3 regions of the Brevibacillus sp. SAFN-007a genome follow, and region 3 is predicted to be linked to each of the others. Evidence: riboswitches for the same ligand, from Rfam matches in the RefSeq annotation. Region 3 holds a riboswitch; each other region holds the start of a gene.

Region 1 (2,260 bases), on a different contig from region 3:
AAGTAATCGACGCCTTGCTCTGCCTGTTCAATCAGCGTGTCCCGATAGATTTCCCAGGTGAGATCCTCCGCTTTGCCGTTCACCTTTTCCAGCGCCTGGTAGATCGGCACGGTTCCCACAGGCACAGGGCTGTTGCGGATAATCCACTCGCGGGTCGTGTGGATGTGCTTTCCGGTCGACAGGTCCATGATCGTGTCCGCGCCCCAGTGTACCGCCCAGATCATTTTCTCGACCTCCTCTTCCATCGAGGAGCTGACGGCGGAAGTGCCGATGTTGGCGTTGACCTTGACGTGAAAATGGCGGCCGATAATCATCGGCTCCGCCTCCGGATGATTGATATTGGCGGGAATGATCGCGCGGCCTGCCGCCACCTCAGCGCGGACAAACTCCGGCGTGACGCCTTCGCGGATGGCGATGTACTCCATCTCCGGCGTGATGATGTTACGGCGGGCATAGTGAAGCTGGGTGACTGCCTTGCCTGCCTTCGCCCGTCTCGGCTGATAGCCTTCGCGCGGGAAAGCGGGCATTTTCCCTGCGCTGTCGGCGTTTCGGATTCCGTTGTCCACAGGCTTTGGCTCGCGGCCGGCGTAGCTCTCCGTATCGCCTCGCTCCTCGATCCAGCGCTGGCGCACGAACGGCAGCCCTTTTTGGATATCGGCGACATAACCTTCGGCCGTGTATTCGCCGCTTGTGTCGTACACGCGCAGCGGCGGGTTTGGCGTGGTGCCGTACAGCCCCTCCGTAGGCGATAGCGCAATTTCGCGCATCGGCACGCGAATGTCGGGGCGGCTGCCTACCTCGTATACTTTGCGGCTTCCGGGAAAAGATGAAAGGGATGACATAAAAAAACCTCCTTGGCGTGGTTGCACGAAAGCGCGAACCTTGTAGGGAGGCGAAAGAGGCCCGTCGCGAAAAAACGCCGCATGGGAACATGCGACGCCAGACGCGAGAGCAGAGAAGAGACGGTATCCCGAACGTACAGATACGCATCGCTCATCTGTCATATGGACATTCCTCCGCTGGCATTACCCAGTTCAGGTTCAACGGTCGATGGCACAGTACCATCCTCTCAGCCTGGTGATTTCCAAGCTCCCGTGCTTGTTTTTGGTTTCGTTGCAAAATCAGGATACCGGAGAACACTGTATTTGGCAAGAAAAAGTTTCCAACAAAAATTGCCGCAGGGCAACACATTTTCCCCGCCTCTATACTCATGAATCGGACTAAAACTGTTTCTGTAGACCCACACGAATTTTGTCTGTTACGATGAGATTCGAAAACGAGAAACCGCTTTTATCCGTTCTGTTCTGACAACGTTGAGCGAAAAGGGCGATTGAGATTTTTGGGGTGATGGAGTGTGGATGTATATTCGGATTTGAAGCGAGGCGAGCGAGGGGCTTGGGTTAGTATTGTCGCCTATCTTTTTTGCTCGGCGTTAAAAATAGGGGTTGCGGTGCTGACCGGTTCGGAAGCGCTGATGGCGGATGGGCTGAACAACTCGACGGACGTGGTGGCATCCATAGCCGTGCTGATCGGGCTGCGCATCGCGCGCAAGCCGCCTGATCGCGATCATCCGTACGGGCATTTTCGCGCAGAGACGATCTCGGCGCTGGTCGCGTCATTTATCATGCTGTTTGTCGGGCTGGAGGTCATTACAGGAGCGATTCCGTCGCTGATGGACGCCAACCATAGCGCTCCGGACCTGTTGGCGGGCTGGACGGCTCTGGCAACAGCCGGCATCATGCTCGGGGTATACCGATACAACCGTCAGCTGGCCGTGAAAACGAACAGCCAGGCGTTGCTCGCCGCCGCTGCCGACAATCGTTCGGATGCCTTCGTCAGCATCGGTACGTTTGCGGGAGTTGCGGGCGCACAGTTTCAACTGCATTGGCTCGACCCGCTGGCTGCGCTTATCGTTGGGGGGATCATCCTGAAAACGGCGTGGGATATTTTCCGAGAGGCGACCCATCGCTTGACCGATGGCTTCGATGTGGGGCAGCTCGAGGAACTGAAGGAAACGATCGTCTCCATTTCCGGGGTGAAGGCGATCAGCGATATCAAGGCGCGTTATCACGGCAGCAGCGTGCTGGTGGACGTGGTGATTCACGTCGATCCGAAGTTGAATGTGGTGGAAAGCCACTCGATTACCGAAAAGATTGAAGAGCGTATGAAGTATGTGCACAAAATCAATACCGTTCATATTCACATCGAGCCAGAACAGCCGCTCGTCAAGAAATGAGCAAAAACCTGTCCTTAGCAAAGG
Region 2 (2,260 bases), on a different contig from region 3:
AGTTGATCGCGCAGACAGAGCGCGTGCTGGCCGAACGGGACAGTTTGAAAGCAAGGCTCGCCGAAGCGGAAAAACAGCTGCTTGCGGGCGAAGTTCGCAAGCAGCTCGGCGCGGCGGAGCAGATGGGCGGGGTGCGTGTCCTGGCGCACGTTTTCCCGGACAAAACGATCCAGCAGTTGCAGCAGTTCGCCCAACTGGCGGTCGCGGAGGCGCCGGACGTCGTTTGCCTGCTGGCCGCAGCGACTGGCGAGAAGACTCAGCTTGTGTTTGCGCGGGGGCAGGATGTGAATGTCGCCGTCAACCAGCTGCTCAAGGAGACGCTCCCGTTAATTGCCGGAAAAGGTGGCGGCAATCCGGCGATGGCGCAGGGCGGCGGTCAACCAGCACCTGCCGCAGATGAAGTGCTGGCGCACGCCCGCAAGTTGCTTGCCCAGTCGCTGACCTGACGGGCGAGTAGTGAGTGGCAAGCTGTGGCAAGGCCGTTTTTGCCTAAGCCCCTACCATAATGAATGATGCGAGGAGGAAACGACGATGTTTTGGAACCCCGGCGATAAAGTTCGCGTGACGCAGCGGACAGGAGAATATATCGCGGAAGTGCTGGAAATTCACGACACGAAGCTGTTGCTCAAGGTGCTTGCGGTGACGAAATACCCGCAGCAGGGCGATCTCCATACCTCCTACGAGGTGGATGTGCCGCTGTTCCACCAGCGTCCGGCGCTCTCCTACCAGGAAAAATTCATGGCCCCGGCCGCATCCGTCATCCGCTACAACGGCGAAGTGCCGGACTACAAGGAGTCCGTGCGCACGGCGATGGAGCGGGAAATGGAAAAGCTGAAAAAAATGGCGGCCTGGGCCGAGCGTTGCCTGGTTGAGCTGGAAGCGATGTATAAGGAAACCTTTACAAACACGAAATAGAGTGGTACTGTAATACTCGAATGTACGACAATTTCATAAGGTGACTACCAAACGGGGGCCGAGCATCGTCGGCTGAGATTGTAACGAGCGTGTTACTGACCGTTGAACCTGACCTGGGTCATGCCAGCGGAGGAAGAGGTATATGAATCGATTTCACGGTGCAGCAGTTGCGGCGGATTTGCCGGAATGCTGCTACCAGACGACGAGATCAACTCAACCATCCCACGGCGGATGGTTTTTTTCTTCCATCTGTCCGATGGGATACGTATACGGCTTCCACCGTTTGACTGGAGTGACTTCCGGCAGGCGAGGGAGGCCGTTTTTTCGTCCCTCGACAAGTAGCAGCAAGAAGGAGGAAGACCATGGTTGTTGTGCTGAACGGAAAAACGGCAGAGCTGTCGGCTGAGATCAACACAGTCCGCGCCCTGCTCGCTTCGTATTCCCTGCAAGAGAAGATTGTCGTCGTGGAGCGCAACGGAGAAATCATCGACCGCTCCCGGTATGAACAAACGCCGATTGCAGACGGAGATCGCATCGAAATCGTTCATTTTGTCGGAGGAGGATGACCAGCATGGATACATGGAAAATTGGCCCTTACGAGTTTCGTTCCCGCCTTTTGCTCGGGACTGGAAAATTCGCAGATTTGGAAACGCAAGGAAAAGCAGTAGAGGCGTCGGAGGCCGAAATTTTGACATTCGCGATTCGTCGGCTCAATTTGGAAAATCCGCAAGAGCCGAACTTTTTGGAACAGCTCGATCTGAAAAAATTCACGCTGCTGCCGAATACAGCCGGGGCCTACACGGCTGAGGAAGCGGTGCGCATCGCCCGTCTGGCGCGGGCATCCGGCTTGTGTGACATGATTAAGGTAGAGGTCATCGGCGATCCGAAAACGCTGCTGCCTGACCCGATCGGCACGCTGGAAGCGTCGAAAATACTGGTCGAGGAAGGCTTCATCGTGCTGACTTACACCAACGACGATCCGATTCTCGCCAAGCGCTTGCAGGAGGTGGGCGTACATGCCGTCATGCCGGGCGCGTCCCCGATTGGCTCCGGACAAGGCATCGTCAACGAAAACAACCTCCGCTTCATCATCGAGGACGCGAAAGTGCCGATCATCGTGGACGCAGGCATCGGGTCGCCAGCCGATTGCGCGAAAGCGATGGAGCTGGGCGCGGACGGCGTGCTGCTGAATACGGCAGTCGCGCTCGCGGACAATCCGGTGCTGATGGCCGAAGCGATGAAGCTCGGCGTGGAAGCGGGGCGCAAAGGCTTCCTCGCGGGACGGATCGCGAAAAAGCGCTACGCGTCGGCGAGCAGCCCGACCGAAGGGATGATTGAGTAGCGT
Region 3 (2,260 bases):
GCAATGCCCTGTACCGCAAAGGCAAGACCGTAGAGCTTCTGGTCAGCTACGAGCCGCAGTTCCGCTTTTTTGCGGAGTGGTGGAAGCAGTTGTTCGGAGAGTCGGAAGGAAAGGACGGCAAAGGCATTTTCCCCGCGTCGGCGGAGTTTTCCGCGGACCTGCACTCGTTGGGGCAGTACATACAGGACGGCATGCGGCACTTGTTTGAAACCGTCGTGACCGTGAACAAGCCCGCTGTCGACATCACCGTACAGGAGGACCCGCTCGATGTCGACGGGCTGAACTTCTTGTCCGGCAAACGGATGGGGTTTGTCAATAAAAAGGCTTTCGAAGGAACGGTACTGGCGCACGTGGACGGCGGCGTACCGAACCTGCTTGTGGAGATGCCAGAGGCGACTGCGTATCATCTCGGTGCCCTGATCTACTTTTTTGAAAAGGCATGCGGGATTAGCGGCTATCTCTTAGGCGTCAACCCGTTCGATCAGCCAGGGGTGGAGGCGTACAAAGCCAACATGTTCGCCCTTCTGGGAAAACCTGGATTCGAGCGGCAGAAAGCGGAACTGGAGGCAAGATTGCGCGAGAACAAGACGTATTTGACCGTGGAGGAAACAGCGGCGTATTTGGAGCTTCCCGAAACGTTTATTTTGGAGAAAATTCATCAGGGCAAGATCCGTGCCCTCCACGACGGCAACGAGTACATCATTAACAAGGAACAGTTCAATCACCATCTGGAGGAGCTGCGCAAGCTTCGCGAGTTCGAGGAAGCGGCGCGTCACGAAACGGTTCCGGAAAGCTACGATGTGAAAGACGAAGATTAAGAGCAGAGGGAAGCGCGGAAGCATCTTGTCAGGTCACTGCCAAGAGGACTATACTTGGTAGGGAAACGAAAAGAAAAGATCAAGCAACTCGGGGAGTCCTTCATGCGGGGCTGAGAGGATGGGAGCATACGACCATCGACCCATTGCACCTGATCCGGATCATGCCGGCGCAGGGATACGGTTGCCGGCAAACAGCGCTTTTTCCTGGTTTCTATGCGTATGAAGCCCACCTTTTCCTTGCAAAGGAGAGGGTGGGCTTTCTTTATGGAACGGTCCATCGCGGGATTTTTGTCAGGGGCTTTGGCGAAAGCTGCGGTGCAGGGCGAGCGGCCCCGACCAAATTGCAACAGCGAGGAGAGAGAAACAGTGAGCGATTGTCTCATAGTGGGTGGAGGAATCATCGGATTAAGTCTGGCCTATGAGTTGTCACGAAGAGGATACAGCGTCACGCTGGTGGAGCAGGGAGAGTGGGGCGGACAGGCGTCCTCCGCTGCGGCGGGGATGCTTGCGCCATTGAAGGAATTTGCCTCCCCAGGCCCGATGCTCAATCTGGGCATGACTTCGCTGTCCTATTACCCGGAGTGGGCAGCCGAGCTGGAGGAGTTTACCGGAGGGGACGTACAGCTTAGCCTGGACGGACTGCTTACGGTGGCACTCAACGATGACGAGCAGGCGCAATTGGAAGCGAAGTACCATTGGCAAAAAGCAGCGGGGCACAGCGTCCACTTTTTGACAGAACAAAAGCAGCTGGCTGAGGTGGAGCCGCTTCTGACCGAACAGGCGCAGGCAGCCATCTACTCTCCGTACGAAGGACATATCAACAACCGCATGCTGCTGCGCGCTCTGGTGACAGCGTGCCGCCTGCAGGGTGTCGCGCTGCACGCAGGCTGCGTCGTGAGCGGCATTGCCGTAAAAGGCGGTCGGGTAGTCGGCGTGGAGAGCTCGCTCGGGCCGCTGCGGGCGGAGCAGACGATCATCACGTCAGGCGCTTGGGCGGGCATCATGCTGGAAATGCTCGGCGTTTCCATTCCGGTTCGCCCGGTTCGCGGCCAGATCGCGGCCGTATCCTCCGCAGGCATCCCGCTGCGCACGGTGATTTTTGGCACATCGGGCTACATTACCCCGAAAAAGGACGGGAAAATCGTCATCGGCGCGACGGAAGACGAAAGCGGCTTTCAGCGCGAAGTCACCATGGCGGGCTTGGCCAGCATCCTGAACGGCGTTATGCCGTATGTCCCGGCTTTGCACAGCGCCGCTTTTCTGGAGGCGTGGGGCGGACTGCGGCCAGCTACCGCCGATGGCAAGCCGCTGCTTGGTTCCGTGCCCGGCTGGGACGGGCTGTCGATTGCCGGAGGGCATTTCCGCAACGGTATTCTGCTGTCCCCGGTCACAGCCAAATGGATGGCCGACTATCTGGAAAATGGCGATACGGAGCGGCTGGC

Evidence for each region. Region 3 has a riboswitch for thiamine pyrophosphate ahead of thiO (glycine oxidase ThiO). Riboswitches for the same ligand answer to the same signal wherever they lie in the genome.
Region 1: linked by a shared signal. The riboswitch ahead of thiC (phosphomethylpyrimidine synthase ThiC) and the one ahead of thiO (glycine oxidase ThiO) in region 3 are both predicted to bind thiamine pyrophosphate.
Region 2: linked by a shared signal. The riboswitch ahead of thiS (sulfur carrier protein ThiS) and the one ahead of thiO (glycine oxidase ThiO) in region 3 are both predicted to bind thiamine pyrophosphate.

Annotation. Positions count from the first base shown of each region.
Region 1 is NZ_JBQCKK010000006.1:149,925-152,184, reverse strand. Features, by position in the region: gene thiC (phosphomethylpyrimidine synthase ThiC) at 1-842, opposite strand, end outside; TPP riboswitch at 995-1,105, opposite strand; gene ACTHO6_RS09920 (cation diffusion facilitator family transporter) at 1,355-2,236, shown strand.
Region 2 is NZ_JBQCKK010000008.1:41,132-43,391, forward strand. Features, by position in the region: gene ACTHO6_RS11235 (alanyl-tRNA editing protein) at 1-446, shown strand, start outside; gene kapB (sporulation phosphorelay system protein KapB) at 532-915, shown strand; TPP riboswitch at 957-1,067, shown strand; gene thiS (sulfur carrier protein ThiS) at 1,278-1,481, shown strand; gene ACTHO6_RS11250 (thiazole synthase) at 1,487-2,257, shown strand; gene ACTHO6_RS11255 (acetylornithine deacetylase) at 2,250-2,260, shown strand, end outside.
Region 3 is NZ_JBQCKK010000009.1:87,316-89,575, forward strand. Features, by position in the region: partial or broken gene ACTHO6_RS12090 (glucose-6-phosphate isomerase) at 1-578, shown strand, start outside; gene ACTHO6_RS12095 (excisionase family DNA-binding protein) at 600-818, shown strand; TPP riboswitch at 898-1,014, shown strand; gene thiO (glycine oxidase ThiO) at 1,185-2,260, shown strand, end outside.